One region of the Clostridium sp. LY3-2 genome, then DNA from elsewhere that is predicted to be linked to it. Evidence: riboswitches for the same ligand, from Rfam matches in the RefSeq annotation. Region 1 holds a riboswitch; the other holds the start of a gene.
What was found. Region 1 has a riboswitch for thiamine pyrophosphate ahead of thiW (energy coupling factor transporter S component ThiW). Riboswitches for the same ligand answer to the same signal wherever they lie in the genome.
Positions count from the first base shown of each region.

Region 2: another riboswitch for thiamine pyrophosphate. It lies ahead of tenA (thiaminase II); the one in region 1 lies ahead of thiW (energy coupling factor transporter S component ThiW).

Region 1 covers NZ_JAMDLQ010000013.1:14,602-20,729, reverse strand. The annotation lists gene thiE (thiamine phosphate synthase) at 1-105, opposite strand, end outside; gene thiM (hydroxyethylthiazole kinase) at 92-916, opposite strand; gene thiD (bifunctional hydroxymethylpyrimidine kinase/phosphomethylpyrimidine kinase) at 932-1,735, opposite strand; gene thiW (energy coupling factor transporter S component ThiW) at 1,759-2,256, opposite strand; TPP riboswitch at 2,375-2,477, opposite strand; gene sdaAA (L-serine ammonia-lyase, iron-sulfur-dependent, subunit alpha) at 2,536-3,414, opposite strand; gene sdaAB (L-serine ammonia-lyase, iron-sulfur-dependent subunit beta) at 3,417-4,097, opposite strand; gene M4I33_RS03550 (hypothetical protein) at 4,248-4,583, opposite strand; gene M4I33_RS03545 (hypothetical protein) at 4,754-5,251, shown strand; gene M4I33_RS03540 (hypothetical protein) at 5,275-5,763, shown strand; gene M4I33_RS03535 (GNAT family N-acetyltransferase) at 5,835-6,128, opposite strand, start outside.
Region 2 covers NZ_JAMDLQ010000014.1:152,692-158,819, forward strand. The annotation lists gene hydG ([FeFe] hydrogenase H-cluster radical SAM maturase HydG) at 1-790, shown strand, start outside; gene hydF ([FeFe] hydrogenase H-cluster maturation GTPase HydF) at 806-1,993, shown strand; TPP riboswitch at 2,040-2,147, shown strand; gene tenA (thiaminase II) at 2,265-2,927, shown strand; gene thiT (energy-coupled thiamine transporter ThiT) at 2,937-3,533, shown strand; gene M4I33_RS04670 (DEAD/DEAH box helicase) at 3,596-5,029, shown strand; gene M4I33_RS04675 (DMT family transporter) at 5,350-6,128, shown strand, end outside.

The DNA.
Region 1 (6,128 bases):
AGAAACACCAGCCTCTAAAGCTTCTCTAACTTTTTTAAGTAAAGAATCAAACTCTAACCTGTGGTCAGTTACTAAATATATTTTCTTATCTTTAAAATTCTTCATATTTTACCTTACCTCTTTTTATAATTTCTTCGTCAGTTAAAATAGATAGCTTATCTAAAGTTTCATATTTAAACTTCATAAGTCCAAAATCTTTACTTATCTCTTCTCCAAATTCTCCTGAAATCCCCATAGTTAAAAGAGCCTTAGTACACCCAAATATAAGATTTTCTCCTAAATCTTTACCGCACTCTACTGAAAGCATACCTCCAAGCATACAGCCAGTCCCAGTTATTAATGAAAGTTTTGATACCCCATTATTTATTCTTATTTCTCTAAACCCATCAGTTATATAATCTTCTTTACCTGTTATAACTATTATTGTTTTCTTTTCTTTTGAATAAGCTCTTAAATCTTTTCTAAGTTCTTCTGTGTAGCCTGAATCATCCATAGAGTCTATCCCTATAAATTCACTTTTAAGACCTAAAAGATTTTTAACTTCAGTTAAGTTCCCCTTAATTAAAGTTACTCCTATATCTAATAATTCTTTTACTAAATCTCTTCTAACTTTAGTAACGTGACAACCTACAGGATCTAAAACTATAGGAATATTATTTTCCTTAGCCTTTTTTGCTCCTTTTAATATGCTATCTGCCTTTTCACAGCCTAAAGTTCCTATATTTATATGAAGACAGTTAGATATAATAACGCCCTCTTCTATTTCGTATAAATCATCTATCATCATAGGTTTTCCACCGTATGATAATATAGTTTGAGCTACATCATTCATAGTAACTGTATTTGTAATTGAATCTACTAATGGGCTTGAAACCTTAAACTTTTCTGCATTTTTTAAAATATCTCTTAATTCCATACCACTTAATCTCCTTTATAATAAACCAGATTTTTTATATAACTCATAGAAATGATTAGTAGGACCTACCCCTTTTCCAAGTTCAATTCCATGTTCTATAGCAACTGTAATATATCTTTTACCTGATTTTACAGCTTCTTCTATACTCATCCCTTTTGCTAAGTTTGCGGCTATAGCTGATGATAACGTGCATCCTGTTCCGTGAGTGTTTTTAGTATTTAATCTTTCTTGTTTATAATAAGTAAACTTCTCTCCATCATATAAAAGATCAGTTGCATCGTCTTCTAAATGACCACCCTTAACTAAAACGTATTTAGGTCCAAGTTTTTTTAAATCTAATGCAGCTTCTTTCATATCTTCTAAAGTTTTTATTTCTCTTCCTAATATCTCCTCAGCTTCTGGAAGGTTTGGAGTTATAAGAGTTGCTAAAGGAAATAATTCTTCTATTAAAGTATCTTTAGCGTCTTCTGATAATAATTTAAATCCACTTTTTGAAACCATAACTGGATCTACTATAACTTTAGGAAGATTTTCTATATTTCTTAAAGATTTTCCTATAGCTTTTATTGATTCTATCTTTGAAACCATTCCAATTTTTACAGCATCAACTCTTATATCATCAAATATAACTTTTATTTGATCTTCAATCATATCAGGCGTTATATCTTGAATTGAAAAAACTCCTTGTGTGTTTTGCGCTGTAATTGCTGTTATTACGCTCATCCCAAAAACTCCATTTGCTTGAAATGCTTTAATATCTGCTTGAATTCCAGCTCCTCCTGAACTATCTGACCCTGCTATTGTAAGTGCTCTGTACATCTAAATCACCTTATCCTCTCAATTTATGTTTCTACATTTTTAAAAATATTTTCTATACTCTTTGACCTTAGTAGTAGATATGCTATTAATGCCCCTACTAAAGAACTGCTTGAAAACGGAATTATATAAATTAATAATCCAGCTTCCTTTCCCATAAGAAAAGCCGCTACAGGATATGCTATTAATGCGCCTATAATCCCAGTTCCAATAAACTCTCCAAAACACGCTACAATCTTACTTTTATATTTTTCATATAAAAGTCCGCTTAAAAAGGCTCCTATCATACTTCCTGGAAATGCTAAAAGGCTTCCTGTTCCTAAAATATTTCTAATAAAAGAAGCTATAAATGCATTTCCTAAAGCATAGAACGGTCCTAAAAGCACAGCTGATACAACATTTACAAAGTGTTGCATAGGAGATACTCTAGCTCCTAAAATAGGAATTGAAAAACTTCCTAAAATTACAGCTAAAGCTATTAAAAGCCCACTTAAAGCTAACTTATAACTCTTACTCTTTTCTATAAAAACATCCCCTTTTTCGATATTTTTAAAAATTAATTCTAAAGATATAAATTTCTTTAACAAAAAAAGTAGTTAGCCTTAAAAAGGTTAACTACTTTAAAATATCTAAATAACTTTATTTACTAAAATAGTTCTTCCCTACGCTGGCACTATCCAAATCAGGTATTGAGGGTTTAGGAAAAATCCAATCTCAGCTTTTAAAAGCTCCCCTAGAATTAATTTCTATTTACTTTTACTATTTTATGATATACCAAATTTTGTTTTAAGTCTACTTAAATACTAATCATCACCAAAAACTTTTCTTTTAAGTTCAAGTCCAGCTTCTGTAACTGCAACTCCTCCAAGTCCTGTTTCTCTTAGTGATGGTGGAAGTTGTTTTCCTACTCTATACATAGCTGTAACAGTATCATCAAAAGGAATTTTTGACTCTACTCCTGCCATTACTAAATCAGCTGTGCAAAGTGCACTTACAGCACCTGCTGCATTTCTTTTAGCGCAAGGAATTTCAACAAGTCCAGCTACAGGGTCACAAACTAGTCCTAAAATATTTTTTAAAACTATAGCACCAGCGTCTAAGCTCATCTTAACAGTACCACCCATCATATGAACTACAGCCGCAGCTCCCATAGCAGCAGCTGACCCACACTCAGCTTGGCAACCTCCTTCAGCTCCTGAAAGAGTAGCATTCATTCCTATTATAGTTCCAACTGCAGCTGCTGCAAATAAAGCATCTACAAGCTCATCTTCAGTTTTATTAAGCTTAGCACCTGCTGCAAGAACAACAGCTGTAAGTATACCACAAGACCCTGCTGTAGGACATGCAACTATTCTTCCCATAGAAGCGTTAACTTCAGATGATGCAAGGGCCATAGCCATAGCCATAACTGTAGTAGTTCCAGTTAAAGTTTCTCCTCGCTTTAAATATTCGTTTATTTTATATCCATCTCCACCTATAAGTCCACTTACAGAATAAACTTCAGTTTCAGTTCCTTCTGTTACTGCATCTATCATAACTTTAAGGTTTCTTCTCATCTTTTCAAATATAACTTCTCTATTTTCACCTGCATTTTGCATTTCACTTAAAAGAGCATACTCACTTAAAGAAATACCTTTATCTTCACATATTTTTAAAAGTTCTTCTCCACTTCTAGCTACCATTATTATTCACCGTCCTTAACAGGGTTTATCATTATTACTCTACTTATATGTTCTAATACTTTTATCTTATTTAATGTCTTTTGATCTAATTTATTATCAAGTTCGAAAACCATATTAGCGCCCTGTCCTTTTTGTCTTCTAAAAACGCTCATATATGCAATGTTAATTCCTTCATCATAAAGTAATCTAGTTACTTTTGAAACTACTCCTGGAACATCTTCTTGAGATATTATTAATGTTGGATAATCTCCAGTAAATTCTACTTTATTTCCATTAACTTCAGTCATTTTAATGCTTCCGCCACCTATAGAAGAACCAACGACTTCTCTAGTTTCCCCTGATACAGTCTTCATTATAAATCTAACTGTGTTTGGGTGAACATCTCCTAAATCTTCCTCTCTAAAAGAAAATTTTAATCCTCTTTCTCTTGCTATATCCATAGCTATTCTTAATCTTTTATCGCTAGGTTCCATCCCTAAAATCCCAGCAACTAAAGCTCTATCAGTTCCGTGTCCTTTGTAAGTTTTTGCAAAAGAACCATGAAGACCAAATACAACTTCAGAAACTTCATCACCAGCTACAGCTCTTGCAACTTTTCCAAGTCTTGCAGCACCAGCTGTATGAGAACTTGAAGGTCCTATCATTATAGGTCCTAATATATCGAAAACTCCAACATTATTCATAGTCTCACCTCATCTATTTGTATCAAATTTTGTCTATTTTTATCTATCTATAGTTTAATCTATTAACCTTGCTTTTATCAAGATAATAAAAAAATATCCTTGCTTAAAATTTAAATAACTTTAAAGCAAGGATATTTTAGATTTAATAATTTATTTTTTAATCTCTATAGAACTAGTCTTTTTAGGAGTTCCAAATAACCCCTCATACATAAGTTCAAAACCACCATCATTCATTTTTATGTCTGAATCGTCGTTTACATAAAAGTTATTCATAGTAGTTGTTATAAGTTCAAACTTTTGAAGATTATTTTGATCTAATAATACATCATAAAGGTAAGCTAAGTGGTCTTGTAAGTACTCTTGCATTTCTCTTACTTCTTCGTCAGTTAACTTTCCTTCATCATAAAGCTTTTTAGCTGGACCATTTCTAAATATAAAATAGGCTGAAGCCTTAGTAATATTTTTAATATAATCTTTTGTCTCCATTAATAAACACCTCAAAATTTTATTTCTTATTATTTATTTAACTATAATAATATAAATAAAACAAGATATTGCATTTTTTTACTTTAAATTATATTAACATTTCGTTAATATAATTTATTTTATTTTGAGTTATATTATAGATTGGAAATCAATTTTTAGGAGGGCTTATTATGAACCCATTATTTTTCACAATATTTAAAATTTTCCTTATATTAACTATGATTTTTGTAGTAGTTAAATCAATTTTTGTAACAAAAGAAGCAAGCAAGGATGGAAGTGCAGATAAAATAAACATGTTTTCTGGTATAGGACTTATTAACATATTCTTATTATTAGTACTATTTATTCCTTTAATCTATGTAAGTACAAAAGGACAAAAACTTTTCACATTTGATAATATTTATCTTTTATTCTTTTTAATATTTATTTTATACCAAATTTACGTAAACACTAGAATTTTACTATATAAAAATGGTATCCTAGTGATGGGTCAATACATTAAATACAAAGACATAAAAAAAGCTAGAATTGATGATTGTAAAATCGGGAAGACAGTTATGCTTTTAACAACAACTGGCGGTATGTCATTTAAAATTGGTAAGAAAGATGATGACAAATTAAGAGAGGTAATAAAGAATCATAAAATCCAATTGGTTAAATTTGATTAATAGCTTTTAGTAAAGGAGGATAAATGATACTTTTTACTTTAGGGGAAGCTTTTATCTTAATACTTATAGGGGTCTTAGTCGGTAAAAGCGCATATATGGAGTTTACTCTTAGACGAAAGGAAAAACCTGTAATAATTCGTTTTTTCGGTACTCCATTATTTTTTAACTTAACTATAATTTTAATAATTTTACTTCCAACTATAATAAAAGATATTATAACAAAAACTAGTATATTTCATTTAGGAAATTTATATGTTTTATTAATAATAATCTTTTTAATTTATCAATCATATGTTTCATCAGAAATATTAATATTTTCACATGGAATATTTTATTTAGGGACTTATATTAAATATGAAAATATTAAGAGAATTGAATTAGTTCAAGTAAAAAACAAATACTCAATCGAGGTTGTAGGTTCATTTTCTCTTATGAACGTAAATTTAAATTTAGAAAGCGCTACTAAATTTTATAAACTTATGGTTTTACACGGAGTTAATATTTACACATAATTTTAAAATTATAGGATTAAATTTAAGAACTTAAAAGGATGTTACAAAAATTTGTAACATCCCTTTTTTATTTAAATATTATCATTATATCGTGCCATAATATATTGATTTGCATACCTTCCTTTTCTAACTGCTGCAAAAAGCTTTTTCCCCTCTACTACAAAGCCCATTCTTTCATAAAGTTTTTTAGCTCCCTTGTTTTCTTCGAAAACTTCAAGTTCTAATCTCTTTATCATAAGATAATTATCTGCAAGGTTAATAATTTCTTTTAAAAGAGCAGTTCCTATCCCTTTTCCAGTATACTCATCTCGAACCATAATTCCTAAAGATCCAACGTGCCTAGACCTAGGTGAATCATCAGTACT
Region 2 (6,128 bases), on a different contig from region 1:
TATGCATCCTAAATCACTTAAAAGTAACTACGAATATCATTTAACTGCATTTGATAGAGCTATGGAAGCTGGAATTGACGATGTTGGTGGAGGAGCTTTATTTGGTCTAGCTAATTACAAATTCGAAGTTTTAGGCTTAATGATGCATAACGCTCATTTAGAAGAAAAGTTTGGAGTAGGTTTTCACACTATATCAGTTCCAAGGCTTAGAAAAGCAAACGGAGTTACAATGGAAAACTTCCCAAATCTTTTAACAGACGAACAATTTAAAAGGGTAGTTGCAGTACTTAGAATAGCAGTTCCATTTACTGGCTTAATACTTTCAACTAGAGAAACTAAAGAGATGAGAAAGGAAGTATTAAGATACGGAGTTTCACAAGTATCAGCAGGTTCAAGCACAGGTGTAGGTGGTTATAAAGATAGAGAAGAAAACGGAAAAGACGACAAACAATTCGAAACATCTGATGAAAGAAGTCCTCTTGAAGTTATTAATTGGCTTTTAGACGATGGATATATCCCAAGTTACTGCACAGCTTGCTATAGAACTGGAAGAACTGGAGATAGATTCATGACTTTAGCAAAATCAGGTGAAATTCAAAAGGTTTGTGAACCTAACGCTATAACAACTTTAGTAGAATATGCCTTAGATTATGGTGATGAAGCGTTTAAAGAAAAAGCTATAAACTCTGCAAAAAAAGTAGCTTCAGAACTTAAAGACCCAAAGACTAAAAAAATAGTAGAAAACAATATAGAAAGATTACAAAAGGGTGAAAGAGATCTTTTCTTATAAATAGGAGATGATAGTATGAACAGTACACCAAATGCAAATAGAAAACACGTTGCTATTTTCGGTAACACAAATAGCGGAAAATCTTCACTTATGAATTGTATATTAAACCAAGACGTATCATTAGTTTCAGACGTTATGGGAACTACAACAGACCCAGTTAAAAAAGCTATGGAACTTATAGGAGTCGGTCCTATACTTTTAATTGATACAGCTGGACTTGAAGATACATCAAAGCTTGGGGATTTACGAAAGAAAAAAACTATGGAAGTTTTAAGAAATACAGACGTTGCAGTTTTTGTTTTAGACGGAAGTAGCCCGGATTTAGATAGTTTTTATAGATGGAGAAGCGAAGCTAAAAAGTTTAACATTCCATTTATAGTAGCTTTAAATAAATCAGAAATAGCAAATACTGAAATTGTTAGAAGCTTAAAAGGTAAAAATAAAAACTCAATCTGTACATCTACAGTAACAGGTGAAGGTATAGAAGACCTTAGAAAACTTATAGGTGATTTAATAGAAGAAGAAGAGGAAGATAAAAGCTTAATTGGAGATTTAGTCCCTTATGGTGGAAAAGTGATTTTAGTAGTTCCAATAGATTCAGAAGCACCTAAAGGAAGGCTTATTCTTCCACAAGTTCAACTTATAAGAGATTGCTTAGATAACGGTATAAAGAGCTATGTAGTTCGAGATACTGAACTTGAATCTGCACTTGAAGATATTAAAGATGTAGACTTAGTAGTAACTGACTCACAAGCTTTTAAAGAGGTAAGTAAAATAGTTAAAGAAGATATAAGACTAACTTCTTTTTCAATTCTTTTTGCTAGACAAAAAGGTGATTTGAATGTGTTTATAGATGGAGTGAATGCTATAAGAAACTTAAAAGAAAATTCTAAGGTTTTAATTTCTGAGAGCTGCACTCATAACGTATCTCACGAAGATATAGGTATGGTTAAAATTCCAAACCTTTTAAGAAAATATGTGGGAGGAAATTTAGAGATAGTTCACAGAATGGGAAATGATTTTCCAGAAGATATAGAAAAGTATGATTTAGTAATTCACTGTGGTGCTTGTATGATTAATAGAAAAACTGTAATAAACAGAATAAACTATTGCAAAGAAAAAAATGTTCCTATAACTAATTACGGAGTAGTTTTAGCATTTTTAACTGGAATTTTAGAAAGGTCAACTGACCACATTAAATAGACAATCATATTTGTTTAGTGTATACTGTTTTTAGAAATAAATAAAATAAATACGCTAGGGGAGCTAATAATATTGGCTGAGAGGTAATTTAAAATTACTGACCCTTTTACCTGATATGGATAATGCCAACGGAGGGAAGCTTTTAATTAATTTAATTATGATTTTTTTAGGCTTTCTTTATTTAAAGAAAGCCTTTGTTTTTTTCATATATCATAAATTTAGCTAGTCCTATTAGGTTTTAGGGCTAGCTTTTTTTAGGAGGAGAAAATTTATGAAAAAATTTACTGATGAATTATTTAAAGAAGCAAAAGGGATATTTGATAAATATGTAGAGCATCCCTTTGTAGACGAAATGGGAAAGGGAACTTTAGATAAAGAAAAGTTTAGAGATTATCTAATTCAAGATTATTTATATCTTAAAGATTATGCAAAGGTTTTTTGTATTGGAGTAACTAAAGCAGATACTATGGATGAGATGAGATTTTATTATAAATCAGTTGAAGGTACTATGGAAGACGAAACAGCAACTCATATAAAATATTTAAAAGACTTTGGGTTTACTCCAAAAGAAGTAGAAAATATGGAGATAAATATAATCAATTCAAGCTATACAAATTTTATGTTAGGAACTGCACTTACAGGTGATATTTTAGATATAGCTTTAGCTGTGCTTCCTTGTACTTGGAGCTATAACTATATAGGAGTAGCTTTAAGAGATAAATATAAAGATACATTAGAAAATAACTTTTATAAACCTTGGATAGATATCTACTGTGATGAATCTTATGATGAATTTACAAGAGAGTGGTTAGATTATGTAGATGAAAAATGCAAAGATTTAAGTGATGATAAAAAAGAAAAACTAAAGAAAATATTTATAATGTCATGTATGCACGAAATGAATTTTTGGGATATGGCATATAAAATTAAGTAGGGGATATAAATGATTATAAATAGCTTAATAGTAATTTTTACAATAATAGTATTTATCTTTTATATAAGAGAACTTAAAAATAAGCGGTTAAAAACTAGAGAACTTGTAATAATTGGAGTTATGAGCGCTGCATCATTTATACTGCATACTATACAATTTATAAAGTATCCTCAAGGAGGAGGAATCACCCTTCTTTCAATGCTTCCCATTTTATTATTATCTATAATTTATGGAGCTAGGGTAGGGATGACATCAGGGCTTATAGTTGGAATATTAGAACTTTTAATTGGTGGGTTTGTAGTTCACCCTGTTCAAATTTTATTAGATTATATTTTATCAAATATGGTTTTAGGACTTTCAGGTATCTTTGGAAGTGATAAGAAGTATAAGTACATTTTAGGAAGTGGACTAGCTATGTTTTTAAGTTTAGTTACTTGCATTATTTCAGGTGTAGTATTTTTCGGAAATTTTGCACCAAAGGGAATGAATGTACTTTTATATTCTATTATTTATAATGGTTCAAGTATGGGAGTTGAAAGTGTAATAACTCTTATAGTTTTATTTTTATTACCAATAAATAAGATAAAAAGAATTGCAAATAAATAATATTATCTAAATCTTTATGTTATACTAGCAAAAGAAAGTATAACGTAAAGATGGAGATATATATGAAAAACGAATTTATAAAATTTAAAATAAATGAAAAAATAATAAAATCATTAGATGAATTAGGGTTTTTAAAGCCTACAGAAGTTCAAGATAAGGTTATAGGTGAAGCTCTATTAAATAAAGATTTAATAGTTAAAGCAAAAACAGGAAGCGGAAAAACTTTAGCTTTTGGAATTCCTTTAATAGAAAGATCAGAGTTTTTAGAAGAAACTCCTAAAACTTTAATCCTTGCCCCTACTCGTGAACTTGCAATTCAAATAAAAGAAGAATTATCTAATATAGGTAGACATAAAAAAATTAAAGTTGTAAGTTTAATTGGAAAAGAATCTTTTAAAGATCAAGAAAAGAGTTTAAAAGATAAATGCCAAATAGTAGTCGGAACTCCAGGAAGGGTTTTAGACCACTTAGATAGAGGGACTTTAAAGGGGAGTAACATAAAATATTTAGTTATAGATGAAGCGGATGAAATGTTTAATATGGGCTTTATAAGTCAAATCTCAGGTGTTTTTAGAAGGATTTCTAAAAGAAAAGTAACTATGATTTTTTCAGCAACATTTAAAGATGAAATCAAAAAACTTAGCGAAGAATATATGGATAGACCTATACTTATAGATATTAAAGGTGCATCAGTATCAAACGAAGATATAAGCCATAGCTTAGTTAAAGTAGAAGGGAATTTAAAACTTCAAACTTTAAATAATATATTACTTAATGAAGGACCTAAAAGAGCTGTAGTTTTTTGTAGGACTAAAGATAATGTAGCTAAAGTTTATGATTATTTAAAAGCATTAGGATACTCTGTAGATTTTATTCACGGAGATAATTTACAAAAAGATAGAAATAGAAAAATGAATAGTTTTAAAGATGGAGATTATAGAATTTTAGTAGCTACTGATATAGTTTCTAGAGGGATTGATGTTGAGGATATATCACACGTTATAAATGTTGATATCCCAGTAGAAAAAGAAGCTTATGTTCATAGAATCGGTAGAACAGGGAGAAACGGCAATAAAGGAAAATCTATTACTTTTGTAACTCCTTTTGAAGATAAGTATTTAGACAGAATTGAAGAATATATAGGGTTTAATATAGATAATTACTCAGATGATTTAGATAATTTACCTATAAATAAAGCTAATATAGAAGTTTTAAAATCAAAACCATTAAAAACTATTAAAAGAGAAAAAGCTAAATCTAAAGTTATGAAGATTTATCTAAATGGTGGAAAAAAGAAAAAGATAAGAAAGATAGATATAGTTGGTACTGTTTTAAGTATTGGAGGGATTACATCAGATGATGTTGGAGTTATCGAAATAAATGATTCTGGTTCTTATGTTGATATTTTAAATGGTAAAGGTCAAATAGTTTTAAATGAATTAAAAAATAAAAAGATTAAAGGAAAAACTTTAAAGGTAGAAAAAGCAAAGAGATAGCCAAATTTTTGGCTATCTTTTTTTGAAAATAATGTTAAATATATAACTATTTGAAATGATAAAGAAAAAATTAGGAGATATTAATTAAATTAATATAATCAGATAAAAATAAAATAGTGTAATTAATAATTACACTGTAATCAATAATTACAATTTGTATAAGATTAACTGTAATTAATAATTACATATATCTAAAAGAAATAGATAGAAAATTAACAAAGTGGTCAAAAATAAGGTTGGCATGGAACTTGCTATAAAATATGAGTAAGAAAATTTATAAACATATTTAAAATGAATAATACAAAAGAAGGGAAATTATTATGGATAACAAAAAGTTTAAAAAAGGTTTGATGTTTGGTATTTTAGTAGGTCTAGCTTGGGGGCTTGACGGTGTTTTAATGGGAAGAGTTGGTTTAGATAAGATTTTTAATGATTTTAGTTTTGCGGCCTCACAAGGAGTTCAAAGCACTGCTTTTGAATTTTCACCATTAGTTACAGCATTTTTCCACGAAGGATTTTGCTTTGTTTGGGTTGCTTTAGTTTTATTGTTTAGTAAACAGTTAAAGCATGTATTTTATCTTTTATTTAAGACTAAAAAGGGAAGAGCTGCAGCTATTGCGGCTTTAGTAGGTTCACCAATTGGTATGAGTGCTTATCTTTTAAGTATTAAATACGCAACGGCGCCATACGCTTCAAGTATTTCAGTAATTTATCCTGGAGTAGGTGCTATACTTTCTTATTTTATATTAAAAGAAAAATTATCTATTAGAGCTATGCTTGGTATTTGTGTAAGTTTATTAGGGTCATTTATGCTTGGATTTAATCCATCAGGTGATGTTCCTGAAACATTTTTCATGGGAATAATGTTTGCAATTGTTGCTGTTTTTGGCTGGGCTCTTGAAGGCGTTATTATAGGATTTGCTATGAAACATATAAAGGGTGAAGATGACGTAGAAGCTTCTCCTCAGCAATTTTTATGTTTAAGATACTTAGTTTCTACATTAGCTTATGCAATTATAGTGTTACCTGTAATCGGAGGATATCCATTAGCAGGATATATAGTAAAGTCAGGAATGGTATTTAATTATGCAGGAATAGC